DNA from 2 places in the Pseudoalteromonas sp. BSi20311 genome. Region 1 is predicted to be linked to the other one. Evidence: predicted binding sites of a transcription regulator. Region 1 holds the regulator's gene; the other holds the start of a gene.
The links. Region 1 encodes NrdR, which represses ribonucleotide reductase genes. Its sites were predicted from a motif close to AAACACNANATNTNGTGTTT; they were not measured.
Positions count from the first base shown of each region.

Region 2: the regulator NrdR is predicted to act here: its motif matches at 2,926-2,945, upstream of nrdA (class 1a ribonucleoside-diphosphate reductase subunit alpha).

Region 1 is NZ_BADU01000051.1:5,783-21,097, reverse strand. Features, by position in the region: gene glyA (serine hydroxymethyltransferase) at 31-1,287, shown strand; gene nrdR (transcriptional regulator NrdR) at 1,395-1,844, shown strand; gene ribD (bifunctional diaminohydroxyphosphoribosylaminopyrimidine deaminase/5-amino-6-(5-phosphoribosylamino)uracil reductase RibD) at 1,847-2,974, shown strand; gene P20311_RS04630 (riboflavin synthase) at 2,999-3,652, shown strand; gene ribBA (bifunctional 3,4-dihydroxy-2-butanone-4-phosphate synthase/GTP cyclohydrolase II) at 3,681-4,793, shown strand; gene ribE (6,7-dimethyl-8-ribityllumazine synthase) at 4,887-5,351, shown strand; gene nusB (transcription antitermination factor NusB) at 5,367-5,780, shown strand; gene thiL (thiamine-phosphate kinase) at 5,865-6,839, shown strand; gene P20311_RS04605 (phosphatidylglycerophosphatase A) at 6,836-7,321, shown strand; gene P20311_RS04600 (ligand-binding sensor domain-containing diguanylate cyclase) at 7,353-10,439, shown strand; gene dxs (1-deoxy-D-xylulose-5-phosphate synthase) at 10,502-12,364, opposite strand; gene ispA ((2E,6E)-farnesyl diphosphate synthase) at 12,479-13,366, opposite strand; gene xseB (exodeoxyribonuclease VII small subunit) at 13,369-13,611, opposite strand; gene pomA (flagellar motor protein PomA) at 13,914-14,681, shown strand; gene P20311_RS04575 (flagellar motor protein MotB) at 14,684-15,315, shown strand, end outside.
Region 2 is NZ_BADU01000048.1:990-8,750, reverse strand. Features, by position in the region: partial or broken gene P20311_RS04485 (DNA gyrase subunit A) at 1-1,087, opposite strand, end outside; gene ubiG (bifunctional 2-polyprenyl-6-hydroxyphenol methylase/3-demethylubiquinol 3-O-methyltransferase UbiG) at 1,266-1,976, shown strand; gene P20311_RS04475 (HAD family hydrolase) at 1,976-2,656, shown strand; gene nrdA (class 1a ribonucleoside-diphosphate reductase subunit alpha) at 3,068-5,350, shown strand; partial or broken gene nrdB (class Ia ribonucleoside-diphosphate reductase subunit beta) at 5,412-6,197, shown strand; partial or broken gene nrdB (class Ia ribonucleoside-diphosphate reductase subunit beta) at 6,293-7,062, shown strand; gene nrdB (class Ia ribonucleoside-diphosphate reductase subunit beta) at 7,140-7,761, shown strand, end outside.

The sequences.
Region 1 (15,315 bases):
ATACCCATACACGTTGCCCAGGAGACCCCAATGTTAGAACGTAGCATGAATATTTCGGACTTTGATCCAGAGTTATTTGACGCGATGAGCAAAGAAACATCACGTCAGGAAGAGCATATTGAGTTAATTGCATCTGAAAACTACTGTAGCCCACGCGTACTTGAAGCGCAGGGTTCTCAGCTGACTAACAAATACGCTGAAGGTTACCCGGGCAAACGTTACTACGGTGGCTGTGAGCACGTAGACGTGGTTGAGCAACTTGCTATTGACCGCGCAAATGAATTATTTGGTACAGATTACGCAAACGTACAGCCTCATGCCGGTTCACAAGCGAATGCTGCTGTTTTCCAAGCTCTTTTAAGCCCACTTGATACTGTATTAGGCATGAGCCTAGCGCACGGTGGTCATTTAACGCACGGCTCACACGTTAACTTCTCTGGTAAAACATACAACGCAATTCAGTATGGCCTTAACGAAGAAACTGGCGAAATTGATTACGCACAAGTTGAAGCGTTAGCACTTGAGCACAAACCAAAAATGATCATTGCTGGTTTTTCTGCATACTCAGGTATTGTTGATTGGGCTAAGTTCCGTGAAATTGCAGACAAAGTAGCTGCTTACTTATTTGTTGATATGGCGCACGTTGCAGGTCTAATTGCTGCGGGTGTTTACCCAAGCCCAGTACCATTTGCTCACGTTGTAACAACCACAACACACAAAACATTAGCGGGTCCTCGCGGTGGTTTAATCATCTCTGCGTGTGGCGATGAAGAAATTTACAAAAAGCTAAACAGCGCTGTTTTTCCAGGTGGCCAAGGTGGTCCTTTATGTCATGTTATTGCTGCTAAAGCGGTCGCATTTAAAGAAGCACTTCAACCTGAGTTTAAAACATACCAAGCACAAGTTGTTAAAAATGCACAAGCAATGGTTGCGGTATTACAAGAGCGCGGCTACAAAGTAGTATCGGGTAAAACTGACAACCACTTATTCTTACTTGATTTAATCGACAAAAATATCACAGGTAAAGATGCAGATGCTGCCCTAGGTAACGCGAATATCACGGTTAACAAAAACTCAGTACCGAACGATCCACGTTCACCATTTGTTACCTCTGGTCTGCGTATTGGTTCACCAGCAATCACTCGTCGTGGCTTTAAAGAAGCTGAATCAAAAGAGTTAGCGGGCTGGATCTGTGATGTACTAGACAACATCGAAGATGAGTCAGTACAAGCGCAAGTAAAAGAAAAAGTGAAAGCAATTTGTGCAAAATTACCTGTTTACGCTTAATCCAAGAGTAAAATAGTAATTTAGATCACAACTGCACACATTTTTGTTATGATAATGGCCGCTATAATAGCGGCCATTTTTTGTTTTTAAAACGGAAACACACAGTTATGCATTGCCCATTTTGCACCGCCAAAGATACTAAAGTTATTGATTCTCGCCTTGTAGGTGGGGGACACCAAGTACGTAGACGTCGTGAATGTAATGAATGCCACGAACGATTTACCACCTTTGAAGGGGCTGAATTAGTGATGCCACGGGTCATCAAGCAAGATGGCAGCCGCGAACCGTTTAATGAAGATAAGTTACTAAATGGCTTAACTCGCGCCCTCGAAAAACGCCCCGTAAGCACTGAACAAGTTGACGAAGTGGTTAATATTATTAAATCGCAGCTGCGAGCCACTGGCGAACGCGAAGTGTCTAGCCATTTGGTGGGTGAGTGCATTATGGAAGCACTTAAAAAGTTAGATCAAGTGGCCTATGTAAGATTTGCCTCAGTGTATCGCTCGTTTGAAGATATACGCGAATTTGGTGAAGAAATAGCCCGCTTAGGAGAGTAGTAATGACCAAGCAAAGTTCGTTTTCAGAGGATGATAAACGCTACATGGCTCGCGCTATTGAACTGGCAAAAAAAGGACGCTTTACCACCACTCCTAATCCTAATGTTGGCTGCGTACTCGTAAAGAATAATAAAGTAATAGGTGAAGGATTTCATCAGTTAGCGGGTCAAGGTCACGCAGAGGTAAACGCACTGGCTATGGCTGGCGAAAATGCAAAAGGCGCAACCGCTTATGTAACACTTGAGCCTTGCAGTCATTATGGTCGAACACCGCCATGTGCTGAAGGGCTAAAAGCAGCAGGTATTAAAAAAGTGATTGCCGCAATGGTTGACAGCAACCCGCAAGTTGCAGGCAAAGGTCTGAAAATTTTAGCGGATGCTGGTATAGAAGTCGCTTACGGGTTACTTGAAGCGCAAGCTCGCGCATTAAACCTTGGGTTTTTTAAGCGCATGGAGCAGGGATTACCCTTTGTGACTTGCAAAATGGCCGCAAGTATAGATGGTAAAACGGCGCTTAAAAACGGGCAAAGTAAATGGATAACTGGCCCCGCAGCGCGCCAAGATGTGCAACTATACCGAGCACAAAACTGTGCAATTTTAACCGGTGCCGATACGGTATTAATGGATGATGCAAAATTAAATGTGCGCCCAGAAGAGTTACCGTATTCTTTACCAACTGATTTACCACTGCGCCAACCGGTTCGCGTTGTTATTGACTCACAAAACAGACTTACCCCTGATCTTGCCTTATTTTCAATTCAAAGTGAGGTGATAATATTTACCACCAAGGTTGATAAATCGCATCAGTGGCCTCATTTTGTTAAACAGATTGAAGTACCTGAAAATAATAATAAAGTAGATTTACTGGCCGTGTTACACACGCTTGCCCAATTGCAGTTTAATAATGTGTGGCTAGAGGCCGGAGCGACACTGGCCGGTAAAATGACAGAACTTGATTTAATTGATGAGTTTGTTTTTTACATTGCTCCTAAATTAATGGGCAGCGATGCTAAAAGTTTACTAAATTTCCCAGAGTTAATGAGTATGCAAAATACCATTAATTTAACTTTTAATGAGTGTGTGCCAATCGGTGATGATTTACGTATCACAGCACTAAAAAAAGCTCATTAATCATTTTATATAAAGAGTAGCACTATGTTTACTGGAATAGTTGAAGCGACAGGTAAAATTGCGTTATTACAAAAAAAACAAGGTGATTTAGCTATTCGTATCCAAAGTAAAAACCTTGATATGAGTGATGTTAAGTTAGGTGACAGTATTGCAACCAATGGTGTCTGCCTGACGGTTGTTGATAAGCATATTGACGGCTTTAGTGCAGACTTATCAAATGAAACGATTAGCTTAACAGGGTTTGCACATTACGCATTAGGGCAAACCGTTAATCTAGAAAAGGCGATGCAACCTGTTTCGCGCCTCGGTGGTCATTTAGTGTCTGGCCATGTAGATGGCATTGCCACTATCACAGCAATTAATGCCAATGCGCGAGCAACAGAATATTGGTTAGCCACCGATGAAAATTTAATGAAATACATTCCTTACAAAGGGTCGGTTTGTATTGATGGTATTAGCCTGACGGTTAATGCAGTTGAAGGTAATAAATTTAAACTGACTATTGTGCCCCACACCAGCGGGCAAACGACCATAGCTGATTTTCAAGTCGGTACCAAAGTGAATTTAGAGGTCGACCAAATAGCACGTTATTTAGAGCGCCTAGTTAGAGGGGCTGAACAACCTACGGGTTCAGATATTTCGATGAGCTTACTCGCTAAAGCGGGCTTTATAAAATAACGACATTGACAACTTATACGAGCAACTTATGAATTTAAACAGTGCACAAGAAATAATTGATGACATTAAAGCCGGTAAAATGGTTATTTTAATGGATGATGAAGACAGAGAAAATGAAGGCGATTTAATTATTGCTGCTGAACACATTAGTGCAGAAGCCATTAACTTTATGGCGACTCATGGCCGTGGACTAATTTGTTTAACGATGACTCAAGAGCGTTGCTCGCAGCTTGATTTACCATTAATGGTAAAAAATAATGGTGCCGCATTCTCAACTAACTTTACTATGTCTATTGAAGCATCAAAAGGGGTTACCACAGGTATTTCTGCAGCGGATCGTGCCCGCACTGTTCAAGCTGCCATCGCGAAAGGCGCTGTGCCAAGCGATATTGTACAACCAGGTCATATTTTTCCTATTATGGCGCAACCAGGCGGCGTGTTAACACGTGCAGGGCATACAGAAGCAGGGTGTGACTTAGCGCGTTTAGCAGGGCTTGAGCCATCATCAGTGATTGTAGAAATCCTAAATGAAGATGGCACCATGGCGCGTCGTCCTGATTTAGAAGTATTTGCTAAGCAACATGATATTAAAATTGGCACCATTGCTGATTTAATCGAGTACCGTAACCTAAACGAAACCACAATTGAGCAAGTTGCAAAATGTAAATTGCCCACTGAACATGGTGAGTTTGACTTAGTGACTTACAAAGACACCATTGATGGGCAGTTACACTATGCATTGCTTAAAGGTGAAATAAAGCAACAAGAACCGACCTTAGTACGTGTGCATTTACAAAGTACCTTTAACGATATTTTACTCTCTGATCGCAATGCTGACCGTAGTTGGGGTTTATCGCAAGCAATGGCTTATATTGCTGAGCATAATGGCGCCTTAGTTATTTTAGGTAAGCAAGAAAGCACTGAAGAGTTAGAAGCCACAGTAAAAGCGTTTGCCGCAGCTGATGAGGGTGAAAATGTGACGCCACGTAAATTTCAAGGTACTTCGCGCACCGTAGGTGTGGGTTCGCAAATTCTGGCTGATTTAGGTATTCAAAAAATGCGTTTGATGAGTTTACCTAAAAAATACCATGCATTATCAGGGTTCCATTTAGAAGTGGTTGACTACGTAGAGCCACAATAATTACGCGCTAGGTTATTATTTTATTTATGTGGTATAATGCGCATCAATTTTTGCGCAACCGAAATCGCTTAAACTTATTTTTAGGGTTATCAAATGAAAATTATTGAAGGTAATAAATACGCTCCAGGCAAAAAGTTTGCCATTGTCATTTCTCGTTTTAATGACTTTATTGGTAGTAGCTTGCTTGCAGGTGCTGTTGATGAGCTAAAACGTACTGGTGGAGTATCAGAAGACGATATTACCGTGATTTACGTACCCGGTGCGGTTGAATTACCTTTAGCAGCGAAACGCGTTGCAGCAAAAAAAGAATATGATGCAATTATCGCCTTAGGTGTAGTGATCAGAGGGGGCACGCCTCACTTTGATCTCGTCGCTGGCGAGTCAAATAAAGGGCTTGCACAAGTATCGCTTGAGTATGATATCCCGGTTGCATTTGGCGTATTAACCACTGAAAGCATTGAGCAAGCAATTGAGCGCGCAGGTACCAAAATGGGTAACAAAGGCGGCGAAGCTGCTTTAGGTGCGCTTGAAATGGTTAATGTGTTAGATAAAATTTAAGTTTAAGGAATTTTTGTGAAACCAGCAGCAAGACGTAAAGCACGTATCTTAGCACTTCAAGCCGTGTATTCATGGCAATTAAGCGGCAATGCAATTGCCGATATCGAACAACAAATGTTGATCGAAAACGATGTGACTAAAATTGATGTTGAATATTTTAAAGATTTAGCGCGTGGAGTTGCCGTAAATCATAAGCAACTAGACGAAGCTGTATCGCCTCATTTAACTCGTCCATTTGATGAATTAGACGAAGTTGAACGTGCAATCTTACGTTTAAGCAGCTACGAGCTTAAATTTCGTGAAGATGTTCCTTACAAAGTGGCTATCAATGAAAGCATTGAATTAGCGAAAATGTTTGGCGCTGAAGATAGCCATAAATTTGTAAACGGTGTACTTGATAAAGCTGTAAAACAGTTACGCAAGTCATAACAACTTAAGCTGCATATTAATTTCAGTGAGTTGTTATAAATAACCGTTAAAAAGGAGAGCCGGCATAGGTCGGCTTTTTTGTGTATGAAGGAATTTGAATTAATTAATCACTACTTTAAAGGTCGCGGTATCACTCGTCGCGATGTTAATTTAGGGATTGGAGATGACTGTGCGCTTGTCACTGTACCAGCAAACTGTCAGCTTGCTGTAACAACAGATACCTTAGTTGCTGGGGTGCATTTTTTTCATGATATCTCTCCTCGCGCATTAGGGCATCGAGCTCTGGCAGTAAATTTAAGTGATTTAGCTGCCATGGGTGCAGAGCCTACATGGGTATCGGTTGCACTCACGTTGCCAAGTATCGATCCACAATGGATTGCAGAACTGACTGACGGTATGCATGAAATTGCTGAGTACTTTAATGTACAAATTATTGGTGGCGATACGACTCAAGGCCCACTCAGTATTACTATTTGTGCAAAAGGCACGGTTCCTGAAGGTAAAGCACTGCGTCGAAGTGGCGCAAAAGTGGGCGACTGGATTTTTGTAACCGGACCGCTAGGTGATGCTGGTTTGGCTATTGAGTCAAAAAAACAAGGTTTGCCAGTTGCACCTGAACATTTAAAGCATATTAATAAATGTTTAAACTTTCCAACGCCACGCGTGGCCGCCGGACAAGCTTTGCGTGGCTTAGCGTCATCAGCTATTGATATTTCAGACGGTTTACTTGCTGATTTAGGTCACATTTTGGATTTGTCACAGGTCAGTGCAACAATCAATATTGAAAATGTACCTACTTCTGATGCGATGCAAGCGAGTCTTGATTTTGAGCAACAGCTTCCTTTTATACTCAACTATGGCGATGACTATGAACTACTTTACACTGTCCCAGACAGCAATAAGAGTATGCTCGATATTAAGTTGCGCCAATACGGTGTAGAAGCAACCTGTATCGGCCAAATCAAAAGTGGTGACGGGAATATAGAATTATTACACCAAGGTGAAAAGTTTGTTTTTGAGCACAAAGGCTTTGAGCACTTTTCCAAGGAGCAGGTTTGAATAAAAACCGATTATTTAATTTAAAACGCCCACATCAATTTTTTGGTTTGGGTTTTGGTACAGGGCTTGCGCCTAAAGCCCCAGGTACATTTGGTACTTTAGCGGCGTTACCGTTTATTTTTATTACCATGCATTTTCCGTTATGGTTACAAATTGTATTTGCGGTGGTGATCAGTATATTTGGTATTTGGGCATGTGGAAAAACAGCCGATGACCTCCAAGTTCATGACCACCCCGCTATTGTTTGGGATGAAGTCGCTGGTTACTATATAACGATGATTGGTGCAGCACTGAATTGGCAAACATTATTAGTGGGCTTTTTACTATTTCGCTTTTTTGATATAGCAAAGCCAGGGCCGATTCGTATACTTGATAAACGTGCTCATGGTGGGTTTGGTATTATGGCCGATGATGTACTTGCAGGTATTTTTTCGCTTATTTGTTTGCAAGCATTGATAAAAGTAGGTTTACTACCCTTTTAATTTATTATTTGTTTAACTAGGTGGCAGCACTATGATGCGATTTTTATTGGTTTGTGTACTCTTGATGTGTGCCATGCCAAGTACGGCTTCAATTACTGATTACGTAGTTAAACAATGGAACATTAAAGACGGACTTCCCTCACAATCCCTCAAAAGTGTGGTGCAAGATAACCAGGGCTACATGTGGCTTGGTACGCAATTCGGATTAAGCCGATTTGATGGTAACACTTTTACTAATTACAACACTCAAAATAGTCTGTTTTTACCCAGCAATGGCATCAATAAATTACTGATTGATGGTGAAGGCTTGTTGTGGATAGGCACGAAAAATGGCCTTGTGGTTATCGATCCTGAGAAGCTAACCGCACAAGAGTTTAATATTAAAGGCCCTGTTAGAGACATTCTTGAAGACTCTCAAGGCAGTATTTGGATAGCAGCTAATGGGCTCTATTATATAGACAGAGGCCAAATAGAGCTGCGCGACCAACTAAATAATCCCAGCCCTATTGTAAACGCTACTGCTATCACCCAAATAGTAGGGTCAGTCAGTAAAATGGCGCTCTCACCAGAGGGAATTTGGCTGGTTAACGACCGTAATTTATTACGCCTGACGCAAAGCGCGTCTGATTTTTCTAAATTGCGCTTAGAGCTTACCGCTAAAGTGGCCTTGCCTGATCGTTTAGCACAAACAATTGTTCACGACTTATCCTTTTTAAATGGCAATTTATATCTTGCTTCTGAGCTAGGCGCTTACTTTTTAGATTTAGATGATGAGCTACGCCCGTTTCCACTGCCCAATGCTAATAACTCAGCTGTGTATAAATTTATGAGCGACGGTAATGGCGGCTTGTGGGTATCAACCTATGGACGTTTATTGTTCAGGGCTAAATCTAATGATTGGCAGTGGGTTGAACCCAGCCAGTTAGATCAGAGTATTTGGTTTGCTGATATATTTAGAGATGATGAAAATAACATATGGTTAGCGAGTTTTAGTGAAGGATTATGGCTTGCTCACGAAGGGCGAATAGAGCGCCATTCTGCCATTTCTAAAATGACCGAAGCGGTAATGGCAATTAGTAAATCACCTGATGGTAAGTTATGGATTGCCAATAAAAGTGGCGTTGGCTATTTTGATGCCGATAAAACTTTTATTAATGTTATTAATAGTGCCAAGTATGGAAATGCCTCGGTGCATGACCTGCAATTTGATGGCGATCGCCTTTATGTTGCTACTGGCAGAGGCTTGTTTTTTTACGAGTCGAATACCTTATATAGTTTCCCTGCTCGTGCATTGAGCGATAACCCAGTTTTTGCAATTAGCACTTCAACTAAAGGTGGTTTTTGGGTAGGCACCGGACGAGGGTTATACCGTTTAAATTACAATGGTTTAAACCCTTTTGCGTACAATGCTTTTTTAGGCAGTAAGTTTGTAACCTATGTTTTAGATAAACCAAATTTTGGGGTTATTGGCACCAGTAAAGGCGCGTATTACTTTACTGAACGCGGGATAGAAAAAATAGGTGACCAAACCACCTTAGAAAGTGCGTATGTGACCAGCATTTTACATATAAAAGGGGTAGGCATTTTAATTGGCTCGCTTAACGATGGCCTGTTTTATCGCAGTGGACAAGGGCAATGGCAGCAACTAGACGCCGCCAATGGGTTGCCATATGGTTCTATATTCAGCTTAGAATACGATGACACCTCAAAGCGAATTTGGGTAAGCACCATGAAAGGGGTTTACCGCATGCCTGTTGAGCAATTTAAAGCCAACATCGAAAGCCTAAAAGTAGAAGAAGTGATCTCTTCATTTGACCGTCAGCTCGATGGTAAAGCCAGCCAATGTTGTAATGGTTTAGGCCATGATGCGGTGGTTGATATGGATAACTCTATTTGGTATCCCAGTTTGCAAGGCGTTGTAGAAATCCCTAAAGACGTAGAGTTATTTGGATTACGCTCACTTAAACCAACTATAGAAACCTTAACCACACCATCACGAAAGCTTGCAGCTGCTGCGTTAGGTGAAAAACCGGTTCTTGAGACCGATGAGCGTGATGTGACACTTACCTATACTGCGATTGATTATTACGCTCCGGCAAGTATTGAGTTTAGATATAAACTTAATGGGCTTGATAACGATTGGCGCTATGCAAATACCCGTCGAGAAGCAATTTATACAAATTTACCCGCCGGTATGTTTTTATTTGAATTAGAAACTAAACGCCAAGGTGAGGATTGGGGTAAAGCGCAATCAGCCGAATATGCGTTTGTTGTTCCTGAACGGTTTGGTGAAACCATCTACTTTAGATTACTGATCACCAGTGGTTTTGTACTGCTGTTTTATTTAGTGTTTTGGGTATTTAAAGTTCAAGAGCGACGTAAGCAACAAGTACTCGAAGGGCTTATTACTGAACGAACCCTAGAGCTTCGTCAAGCGAATGATAAATTAAACCAAGTAAATTCTCAGCTTAAACTTGTTAGTCACTCTGATGAGCTAACTGGGCTGAGAAGTCGTCGTTTCTTGTTTGATCAACTACCAAAAGATATTGAGCATTTTCAGCGTAATTCGCAGTCATTACAGGCTCAGGGCAAATCTTTGGTGTTATTAATTATTAATTTAGATAACTTTAGCCGTATTAATGATGCTTATGGCCCTATTGCTGGAGATAGCTGTTTACAACAAGTGGCGGCATTACTTAACTCCCGTACTCAAGGCTCTGATTACGTTGCACGTTGGAGTGGTGATGAGTTTTTACTGTTATTGCGTGACTTTAAGTGTAATTTAATCGACAGCTATGTGTCAGAGTTATGCCAAGCCATTGCCGATTATAACTTCCAGCTTCCGAACGGCGAAACAACGAGTATTACCTCATCAGTGGGTTGGTCTTTCTATCCGCTCCCCCTGTTAGGTGGTCAAGTTATTAGCTGGGAGACATCGATTAATTTAGCTGATATCGCATTGCATCAAGTTAAAAAACGCGGTGGCGATGGCGTTGCTAACATTACCTTTGATGAGCAATTAGATGCATTTGAGTTTGAGCAAAACCCGAACTTTGAACAGCAGATTGGCTTATTGCAAAGTAATGGCTTGGCCGACATTAAGGTGTGGATGCGCTAGAGATTATAAGTGAGCAACAAAAAAGGAGCCAATGGCTCCTTTTTTATTAAACACTATAAGTATTAGCTCATAAATGCTTTAATTGTAGTTAATATACCTTGTCCACCTAACCCCATTTCATCATGCATTTGCTGTTGTGTACCGTGTTTAATAAATTCATCCGGTATACCTAAGTTAAGTATTTTTACAGCCGCTTTTTGGGTAGCTAAATACTCATTAACAGCCGAGCCTGCACCACCAGAAATTGCATTATCTTCAAGCGTTACAATAATATCGTGGTTAGCGACAAGCTCATCAATTAACCCTGTATCAAGTGGCTTAATAAATCGCATATTAACTAAAGTCGCATTGAGCTCATCTGTGGCCAGTTGCGCGTTTTCAAGCAAGGTACCAAATGACAATATAGCCACCTTAGTTCCTTGTTTAATTACATTCGCTTTACCAATTTCGAGCTGTTGCATAGCACTTTGAATGTCTGCGGTGCCAGCACTACCACGCGGGTAACGCACGGCTACAGGGCAATCGGCTTGATAGCCAGTGTATAGCATTTGACGGCATTCGTTAGTGTCACTAGGTGCCATAATAACCATGTTAGGAATACAGCGCATAAAGCTTAGGTCGTAGGCGCCTTGATGGGTTTCACCATCGGCTCCGACAATACCTGCGCGGTCAATAGCAAATAATACCGGTAGGTTTTGCAATGCAACATCGTGAATTAGTTGGTCATACGCACGTTGTAAAAAGCTAGAGTAGATAGCAACAACGGGTTTTAACCCTTCACAAGCAAAACCTGCAGCAAGGGTTACAGCGTGCTGCTCTGCAATTGCGACATCAAAATATTGTTCTGGGTGTTCTTTAGAAAAGCGCACCATTCCTGAACCTTCACGCATCGCAGGGGTAATTGCCATTAGCTTGTTGTCTTGCTCTGCCATGTCGCACAGCCAATCACCAAATACACTTGAAAAAGTTGCAGCGCCTGGCTTAGATTTCGGCAGGCTTGATGTTGCAGGGTCAAATTTTGGTACGCCATGATAACCAATAGGATCGGCTTCTGCTGGTTTATAGCCTTTGCCTTTTTGGGTTTTAATATGCAGCAGCTGTGGGCCTTTTAAGTTACGCATGTTGCGTAGCGTATCTACAAGCATATTTACATCATGGCCATCAATTGGACCAATGTAATTTAGGCCTAATTCTTCAAAAAAAGTACCCGGGATCATCATCCCTTTAATGTGTTCTTCCATACGGCTGGCAAGTTCTTTTACCGGCGGTACACCAGAAAGAAGCTTTTTACTGCCTTCGCGGATGTTGGTATAAAAGCTACCTGATAAAATACGCGCAAAATGATTGGTTAACGCGCCGACGTTTTCAGAAATCGACATTTCGTTATCGTTCAAAATAATCAACATATCTGATTTAACATCACCTAAGTGATTCATCGCCTCAAAGGCCATACCTGCGGTAATTGCGCCATCGCCTATCACCGCCACGGTTTTACGACCTTTGCCTTCTTTTTGCGCAGCAATAGACATACCCAGCGCCGCTGAAATAGAGGTGCTTGAATGGCCAACACTAAAGGTATCGTATTCACTTTCGTCTCTAAATGGAAATGGGTGCAATCCATCTTTTTGGCGAATGGTGTGCATTTGGTCACGACGTCCCGTTAGTATTTTATGTGGGTAGGCTTGATGACCTACATCCCAAACCAAACGATCGTCGGGAGTGTTGTACACATAATGTAATGCAACGGTAAGTTCTACGGTTCCTAAACCAGACGCTAAATGGCCGCTACTTTGCGATACTGAATTGAGTAAGTAATCACGCAATTCATGGCTAAATGCAGGAAGCTTATCTTGTGCTAAGTCTCGCAAGTGGGCTGGTTCGTTCACCAAATTAAGTAATGGATACTTGCTGCTATCAAGTGTCATGGTTTTTTATATATCCTTCGCTAATATTAACTTCCCTCAAAAAAGCTAAGTTTAAGAGGCGGCTTAATATTTAGTAATAATTTTGTTCTAAGATTTAATACGTTTTAGCCATGTTTAATGGTCACGTTCAATTAAATAGTTTGCCAATGCTGCTAAGCTGGTTGTGTCTGCGTCAATATTAGCTAACGCCTCATGGGCTTGTTGTATCAAATTTAGTGCTTTTTGCTTAGCACCTAGCATACCTAATAAAGCCGGGTATGTCGCTTTATTCGCAGCAATATCTGACCCTTGAGGCTTACCTAAAGTTAGTGTGTCGCCCTCAACATCTAAAATGTCGTCATGAACCTGAAAGGCCAGCCCGATAGCATACCCAAAAGTAGATAAGTTATCTAAAGTGTGTTGGCTAATATTAGGGGCACAAAGTGCGCCCAAAGTAATCGCACAATTTATTAATGCGCCTGTTTTAAGTTTATGAATACGTTCTAATTCATCAACCGTAATAACTTTATCTGTTGCTGCAATATCGCGGCCTTGCCCGGCGACCATTCCTTGCAAGCCAGAAGCATGTGCTAATTCTGCAATCATTTTTAACTGAGCTTCTGTTGAGCATTTAAATGTGTGCTTAGCAATAAGCTCAAACGCTAAGGTTTGCAGTGCGTCACCTGCTAAAATAGCTTGTGCTTCACCATAGACAATATGACATGTAGGACGGCCACGACGTAAATCATCGTCATCCATAGCGGGTAAATCGTCATGCACTAATGAATAACTATGAATGCATTCTATCGCTGCTGCTAGCACATCTAAATCACGTTTTTCAGCACCGAGCATTTTGCCTGTGGTATAAACCAAAAAAGGGCGTAATCTCTTCCCGCCATTCATTAGACTATAATGTGTGGCTTCTTTTATAGTGTTGTCGCTTTCAAGAGGTTGTTCGAAATAAAGATTGAGCGTATTAGCTACGTCATCTTGAGCGAGCTTTATTTGTTCTTTTATGCTCACAATTATTCCATATCGTTATCAAATTGAGTAAGCGGTGCTTTTTCGTCATTACCCATTAATATCGACACCTTTTGTTCGGCTTGTTGAAGTTTGCCAGAAGACGCACTGGCTAATGCAATACCGCGCTCAAATTGCTTTAAAGACTGTTCAAGCGATAAATCACCTTGTTCCATTTCACTGACAATTGTTGTTAACTCTTCTAGTGCTTGTTCGAAACTTAAATTTTCAGGTTTTTTAGTCGCCATCTTTATTTTCAACTTACATAATAAATTTAGACGCCAATTTTAGGGGGAATGCTAAACTAGGTCAAAGAATGATATGGTTTTTTGATAGATAAATGCTGTTAATTGGGTTTTATTGCGCTTCTTAGTTATTTTTTAACATGTTTAAAATTGAGTGTTAGATAGATTGCGATAGTTGATCTAAAATAGATGAGCGCTTAACTTTTTCGGTTATCATAAAAATCACTTAAGTATTTCAGTATCTTGCCGATAAACAATTAATAACAACGCTTGCGAAGAAAAAATATAAAACCTTTGGAGGGAATGTGGATTTAGCAACCATTATTGGGATCCTTGGCGCAATTGGCTTAATTGTCATGTCCATGTTTATGAGTAGTAGCGGTGAAGTCGCTATGTTTTACAATACCCCTTCAGTGGTTATTGTGTTTGGTGGTTCCCTTTTTATCGTTTTATCTAACTTTACTATGTCGCAATTTTTTGGCATTGGTAAGGTTTGTGCAAAAGCGTTTATGTTTAAAATTGAACCCCCTGAAGCGTTAATAGAGAAAGCTGTCGAACTTGCTGACTCTGCCCGTAAAGGTGGTTTTTTAGCATTAGAAGAGGCTGAAATTCCAAATCCATTTATGCGCAAAGGCGTTGATATGCTTGTAGATGGACATGATGCAGATGTAGTGCGTGCAACATTACAAAAAGATATTTCCCTCACAACAACTCGTCATGAAATGGGTGCAAGCTTATTCAAATCGTTAGGTGATATTGCTCCTGCAATGGGGATGATCGGTACATTAATCGGTTTGGTGGCTATGTTATCAAATATGGATGACCCAAAAGCAATCGGTCCAGCCATGGCGGTCGCCTTATTAACAACGTTATATGGGGCATTTTTGGCGAATGTTGTCGCTATTCCTATTCAGGTAAAACTTGAATTGCGTAAAGACGAAGAAGCAATGAACCAGCGACTTATTTTGGATGCGGTATTAGGTATTCAAGATGGCCAAAACCCTAAAGTAATCGAAGGGATCTTGAAAAATTATTTGGCTGAGTCAAAACGCGCAGTAAACACTGAGGAATAATTATGTCTGATGAAGAGTGTAAATGCCCACCCCCAGGGTTACCTGCATGGATGGGGACATTTGCCGATTTAATGTCGCTATTAATGTGCTTCTTTGTACTCTTACTCGCGTTTTCTGAAATGGATGTGCTTAAATTTAAGCAAATTGCAGGCTCTATGAAGTTTGCTTTTGGTGTACAAAATAAAATAGAAGTAAAAGACATTCCAAAAGGGACATCTGTTATTGCTATGGAGTTTACGCCGGGTAAACCTGAGCCAACTCCTATAGAAACCATTCAGCAACAAACGGTTGAAATGACCCAACAAATGCTTGAGTTTCAGGCGGGAGATGAAAGCTCCGCAGGTGGACGTCAAGAGCAACGTGGTGAAAAGCGAGGTGGTGAATCAAGTAGTACCTCTGAGGAAGTTGCTTCAGCGCCTGCAGTTTCTGCTGCCGATCAAGAACAAATAAATGACTTAGTTAAAAAAATTGCACAACAGCTTGAAAAGCAAATTATTGATGGGGCTATTGAGCTTGAATCTTTAGGGCAGCAAATCATAATTCGTATTAGAGAAAATGGCTCGTTTCCATCGGGGAGTGCATTTTTACAACCACAATTTAAACCTATCATTCAAGATATTGGCCGATTACTTAA
Region 2 (7,761 bases), on a different contig from region 1:
TAACAACTTCACGGCGGTGAATAATAAACTCTTCAAGCATTTCTTTTAAGTTGAAACACTTAGGTTGGTTATTAATTAACGCAACCATATTCATACCAAACACAGTTTGTAACTGAGTTTGTGAATAAAGGTTGTTTAAAATAACTTCACCTACGTCACCACGTTTGATCTCGATAACGATACGCATACCGTCTTTATCTGATTCATCACGTAATGCGCTGATCCCTTCAATTTTTTTATCTTTAACTAACTCGGCGATTTTTTCAATCAAACGTGCTTTGTTAACTTGGTAAGGGATTTCATGAACAATAATGGTTTCGCGACCCGTCTTTTCATCGGTTTCGATGTCAGCACGCGCACGCATGTACACTTTACCACGACCGGTTTGATAAGCTTGTTCAATGCCTTTTTTACCGTTAATAATCGCCGCAGTTGGGAAATCAGGCCCAGGAATGTAATCCATTAACTCCGTAATGGTCAATTCAGGGTTTTGAATAAGCGCTAAACAGCCATTCACGACTTCTGTTAAGTTATGTGGCGGAATATTTGTTGCCATACCAACCGCAATACCCGATGAACCATTAACTAACAGGTTAGGTATTTTAGTGGGTAACACATCAGGAATTTGCTCTGTGCCATCGTAGTTAGGCACAAAATCAACCGTTTCTTTTTCAAGATCGGCTAATAATTCGTGCGACATTTTTGCCATACGTACTTCTGTATAACGCATTGCCGCTGCTGAATCACCATCAACCGAACCAAAGTTACCCTGACCATCTACTAGCATGTAACGCAGTGAGAATGGCTGAGCCATACGTACGATGGTGTCATAAACTGCACTGTCGCCGTGTGGGTGGTATTTACCGATTACGTCACCGACCACACGGGCCGATTTTTTGTAAGGCTTGTTCCAGTCATTACTAAGCTCGTTCATTGCAAACAAAACGCGGCGGTGAACAGGTTTTAAGCCGTCACGTACGTCTGGTAATGCACGTCCTACAATTACACTCATGGCGTAATCTAAGTAGGAGTTTTTTAACTCGTCTTCAATATTGACTGGCAGAATTTCATTGGCGAGATCAGTCATTTGATATCACATTCCTTCAGTATCAGCTCTTAACAACCCAGTATTAGGTATTAAGAGTGTTTGTTATTATTTCTAAGTAACCATGCTATCACAATTAATTTTAATTTACAGGCGCAAAACTTTGCGATTTATCAATTTAGGCCTATATAATGGCCTCAGATTGACGAGGAAGTATTTTATGACCGAACATCAAAATGTAGATAACGCAGAAATAGCAAAGTTTGAAGCCATCGCAGAACGTTGGTGGGATTTAGAAGGCGAATTTAAGCCGCTTCACGAAATTAATCCATTACGATTAGATTTCATCGCAGACAAAACCAAAGGATTATTTGATAAAGAAACCCTCGATGTAGGATGTGGTGGTGGCATTTTAAGTCACAGCATGGCGCGAATGGGCGCTAAAGTAACTGGCATTGATATGGGCCAAGAGCCTTTAACTGTCGCCAAGTTACACAGCTTAGAAACAAGTGTCCCCGTTGAGTATATAAAAGTACCTGCAGAGCAGTTTGCAAATGAGCACCCTGAGCGCTTTGATGTGATCACTTGTATGGAAATGTTAGAGCACGTCCCCGACCCTGCTTCTATTATTCATGCGGTGGCTAAATTAGCAAAACCTGGGGCCGATGTTTTTTTCTCTACTCTTAATAAAACCCCAAAAGCTTACTTATACGCTATTGTCGGTGCAGAAAAACTATTAAAAATGGTCCCCGAAGGTACGCACGACCATAAAAAATTTATTAAACCTGCACAATTAATTGCATGGGCAGAGCAAGCTGGCTTAAAAGTACGTGCCAGTGCTGGTTTAAGTTACAACCCGCTTTCTAAGCAATACACAATGAATGATGATGTGAGCGTAAATTATATGCTGCATTTTGAGAAGTTAGCGTAATGGCAAGCTCTCAAATCCCCATTGCCCCAATGGAATATCAAGCATTGCTGTTTGACTTAGATGGCACTTTACTCGATACCGCCGATGATTTAGGCGCCGCACTCAACACTGTGCTGCGTAATCATCAGCATCCTGAAGTGAGTCGTGATATATATCGACCCGCAGCTTCAAATGGTGCTGCCGCTTTATTGGCTGCTGGTTTTAAAGAAAGCTGGGCGCAACAACCGCAAGAGCAACTTTTACAAGAGCTAGTTACGCAATACGCTGCCAACATTGCCACCCATACCCAATGTTTTGTAGGAATAGAGCAATTACTAATCGCACTTGATAACAAAGCAATCCCTTGGGGAATTATGACCAATAAGCCCGGATTTTTAACTGATCCTTTAGTCAAGGCGATTCCTGCATTAAAAAATGCACGTATTGTGATAAGCGGTGATACCTTAGCTGAATCTAAGCCCTCACCCCTTCCTTTACTGTATTGCGCTGAGCAAATGAGTGTAGATCCTTCACGTTGCTTATATATAGGTGATGCGCAGCGTGACATTCAAGCAGGTAAAGCAGCCAATATGCACACCGCAACCGCACTATGGGGATATGTACCGAGTGTTGACGAGGCATTGGCTTGGAATGCGGATTTTAATTGGCACAGTCCTATAGATGCATTTAACCACATATAGTGTCATGTTAATTAATAAACACTACATATTGTGATTGTGTTAGTTTTTACGCAAAGCTTGATGATAAAAAAAGCAGACAAAATTTATTTTTAAAAAGCGTAAATTTAATCTTTCCTTAGTTGATTTTTACAAATTTCAACTTAACCGAATGATCAAAGGTTAATGCCTACTAACACAATTACGTTATCCCAACGTTATCCACAATGAGAGCGGTTTCTGTCCCTTGCAAAAGATCCCAGACCACACTATCTTGTGATCTCTAATTTGAACAACACCAGATATTGTGGCTAAATGTTATTCAATTAAATTCACCAAACCGGTGAAAATAACAATAAACGAATAGGCACTGTGCTTTTTTAGGTGCACGCATTGGTCAAAAATATTTAATTCCCAAGGAATACAGGCAAAGCTATGAACCAACAGTTATCTGTAAGCAAACGTGACGGTCGTAAAGAGCCACTCGATCTTGATAAGATCCATCGCGTTATTGAATGGGCCGCCGAAGGTTTAAATAACGTTTCGGTTTCACAAGTTGAACTTAAATCGCATATTCAATTTTATGACGGTATTCGTACTAAAGACATCCACGAAACGATTATTAAAGCTGCTGCGGATCAGATTTCTAAAGAATCGCCTGATTATCAGTACCTTGCTGCTCGTTTAGCTGTATTCCATTTACGTAAAAAAGCCTATGGCCAGTTTGAGCCACCGCGTCTTTTTGACCATGTTACTAACATGGTTGAACAAAAACGTTACGATGCACATTTACTCGTTGATTACACAGAGCAAGAATTAGATGAGCTAGATGCGTACTTAGATCATTCTCGCGATCTTAACTTTAGCTACGCAGCAGTAAAACAGCTTGAAGGTAAATACCTAGTTCAAAACCGTGTAACGGGTGAAATTTACGAAAGCGCGCAGTTTTTATATATCTTAGTGGCTGCAAGCTTATTCTCTGATTACCCTCGTGATACACGTATTGATTACATCAAACGTTTTTATGATGCGGTTTCATTATTTAAAATTTCTTTACCTACGCCAATTATGTCGGGCGTACGTACACCAACACGCCAGTTTAGCTCATGTGTACTTATTGAGTGTGGCGATAGCCTAGACTCAATTAATGCTACATCATCAGCAATTGTTAAATACGTTTCTCAACGTGCTGGTATTGGTATTAATGCAGGTCGTATTCGTGCACTAGGTAGCCCTATTCGTAACGGTGAAGCGTATCACACTGGCTGTATTCCGTTTTATAAGCACTTTCAAACAGCGGTTAAAAGCTGTTCGCAAGGCGGTGTACGTGGTGGCGCAGCAACCCTTTTCTACCCGCTTTGGCATTTAGAAGTTGAAAACTTATTAGTACTTAAAAACAACCGTGGTGTTGATGATAACCGCGTACGTCACTTAGATTACGGCGTACAGTTTAATAAACTCATGTACTCACGTTTAATTAAAGATGATTACATTACGTTATTCAGCCCCTCTGATGTGCCTGGCCTTTACGATGCATTTTTTGAAGATCAAGACGAGTTTGACGCGCTATATGTAAAATATGAGCAAGACGAGTCAATTCGTAAAAAACGAATTAAAGCAATTGAGCTGTTCTCTATGTTTGCTCAAGAACGTGCTAGCACGGGTCGTATTTACTTACAAAACGTTGACCACTGTAATACACACAGTCCGTTTATCTCAAGAGTGGCTCCGATCCGTCAATCTAACTTATGTTTAGAAATTGCGTTACCAACTAAACCTCTTAGCAACGTGAATGATGAAGAAGGTGAAATTGCACTTTGTACATTATCTGCGTTTAACTTAGGTGCCATTGAGTCTTTAGATGAACTAGAAGAGTTAGCTGAGCTTGCGGTACGCGCACTTGATAACCTACTTGATTTCCAAGACTACCCAGTACCTGCAGCTAAAAATGCAACTATGGGACGTCGTACGCTAGGCATAGGCGTTATTAACTACGCATACTACCTAGCTAAAAACGGTAAGCGTTATTCAGATGGCAGCGCAAATGCGCTTACGCACAGAACATTTGAAGCAATTCAGTACTACCTAATGAAGGCATCTAACGAACTTGCTAAAGAGCGTGGAGCATGTCCTAAATTTAACGAAACTACATACTCGCAAGGTATTATGCCAACCGATACGTACAAACGTGATTTAGACAAGATTTGTGATGAACCACTGCACCTTGATTGGGATACATTACGTGCCAGCATTAAAGAGCATGGTATGCGTAACTCCACGCTGAGCGCATTAATGCCATCAGAAACGTCATCGCAAATCTCAAATGCAACTAATGGTATCGAGCCACCGCGTGGTCACATTAGTGTTAAAGCAAGTAAAGACGGTATTTTAAAGCAAGTTGTTCCTGACTACGAACGCCTTAAAGATAACTACGAATTACTGTGGGATATTCCATCAAACGATGGTTACTTACAATTAGTAGGCATAATGCAGAAATTTATCGACCAAACAATTTCAGCAAATACTAATTATGATCCAAATAGATACGAAGGCGGTAGAGTACCTATGAAAGTCTTATTAAAAGACTTACTTGGTGCCTACAAGCTAGGTGTTAAAACACTGTACTACCATAACACCCGTGATGGCGCATCAGATGCACAAGAAGACGCTCCAGAAGTGGAAGATGATGATTGTGCAGGCGGCGCGTGTAAAATTTAATAGTTAAACTTAAAGCGGGCGCCTTGCCCGCTTTGTCCTGATAGTTTTTTGAGTGATAAACATGTCTTATACTACTTTTAGCAGAAATCATAATAACCAAATGCAAGAGCCAATGTTTTTTGGTCAAACCGTTAACGTGTCACGTTACGATCAACAAAAATACCCTATTTTTGAAAAGCTGATTGAAAAACAATTGTCTTTCTTTTGGCGTCCTGAAGAAGTTGACGTAAGTAAAGACCGTTTAGACTTTCAAGCGCTTCCTGATCACGAAAAGCATATCTTTTTAAGTAACTTAAAATACCAAACTTTGCTTGATAGTGTTCAAGGCCGTTCGCCTAACGTTGCACTATTGCCAATCGTGTCAATTCCTGAGCTTGAAACATGGATTGAAACATGGGCGTTTAGTGAAACCATTCACAGCCGTTCATACACACATATTATTCGTAATGTAACTCAAGCCCCTGAACTCATTTTTGACGACATTGTTAGCAATGACAAAATTAGTGAACGTGCCGATGCCGTAACCACTTATTACGACGATTTAATTAACTCGGTGTCGCTTTACAACCTGTACGGTGAAGGCAAACATGACATTAATGGTGAAACCGTTGTGGTTAATTTATTTGAGCTGAAAAAGAAATTGTATCTGGCGATGATGTCAGTGAACATTCTTGAAGCTATTCGCTTTTATGTCAGCTTTGCGTGTTCATTTGCGTTTGCCGAGCGTGAGCTAATGGAAGGCAATGCTAAAATTATTAAGCTTAAATCCCGTCAGTCATGCACACACAATAGCAAAATTTTAAAAACTAATCAAGCTAAATCAAACACAAACAACGTGATCAACTTGTGTGGAACCACACATAAAATTACAAAAAATGCCACACAACTTAAAATAGCAGCATAAAAAATAAATATGTGGCTTTATCCCGGAATAAATAAAAAATGAAATATACTACTTTTAATCAAAAAATAATGACGCTTTAAAAGAACCGATGTTCTTTGGCAACCCTGTGAATGTATCACGTTATGATGTTCAAAAACACGTGGCATTCGAAAACTTAATTGAGAAACAACTGTCTTTCTTCTGGCGACCAGAAGAAGTTGATGTATCAAAAGATCGCGGGGATTGGCAAAGTCTATCTGATGCCGAAAAGCACATTTTCATCTCTAACCTTAAATATCAAATCTTACTTGATAGTATGGCCGCACGTTCAGTTAATGCGGTGTTACTCCCATTGGCTTCCTTACCTGAAGTTGAAACATGGATAGAAACATGGGCATTTAGTGAGACGATTCATTCTCGTTCATATACACATATTTTAAGAAATTTATTCACCAACCCTGGTGAAGTATTTGATGAAATAATCATTAACCCTGCAATATTGAAACGTGCTGAAAGTATTTCGCTTTACTTTGATGATTTAATTTTATATTCACAGTTATATAACTTACATGGCGAAGGTAAACATACATCTGAAGGTGTTGAATATGATGTTACTTTACGCAAATTAAAGGAAAAGTTATACCTTGCGGTGTGCTCTGTTAATGCTTTAGAAGCTATTCGTTTTTACGTTAGTTTCGCCTGTTCGTTTGCGTTTTCAGAGAGATCTTTACTTGAGGGGAACAGCAAACTAATTCGCCTTAATTCACTACAAAAAACATCACATTTAACTGGTCGGTCGGTCGCCCTTCCTTTAGAATCAAGCAATAAAACGAACTTTAACTTATGTGAAACATCACATAAACACAGCATTGCTGCATAACACAAGTATTTATGTGAGGTTTAAAAATGAAATACAGCACCTTTAATCAAACACAAAACAACGCATTAGCAGAGCCTATGTTCATGGGTCAAAGCGTCAATGTTTCTCGGTATGATCAGCAAAAGCATATGGTATTCGAGAACCTTATTGAAAAGCAGCTGTCGTTCTTCTGGCGACCAGAAGAAGTAGACGTATCGAAAGATAGAGCTGATTGGCAAACGCTCAGTGAAGCTGAAAAGCACATCTTTATCTCAAATTTGAAATATCAAACACTACTTGATTCAATTGCGGCTCGTTCAGTTAGTGCTGCATTTCTACCTCTGGTTTCAATACCTGAGCTCGAAACATGGATAGAGACATGGGCTTTTTCCGAAACTATTCATAGCCGTTCTTATACGCACATTTTGCGTAACCTATTTACTGACCCAAGCGAAGTTTTTGACGATATCGTCATTAACTCTGCGATCATCAAACGTGCTACTAGCATATCTAAATACTTTGATGACCTAATTCAAATCACGCAAGTGTATAACTTACATGGTGAAGGTGTTCATGAAATTGATGGTAAAAAAGTCGAAGTGACTGAACGCAAAGTTAAAGAGAAGCTTTATTTAGCTGTGTGCTCAACAAACGCACTAGAAGCGATTC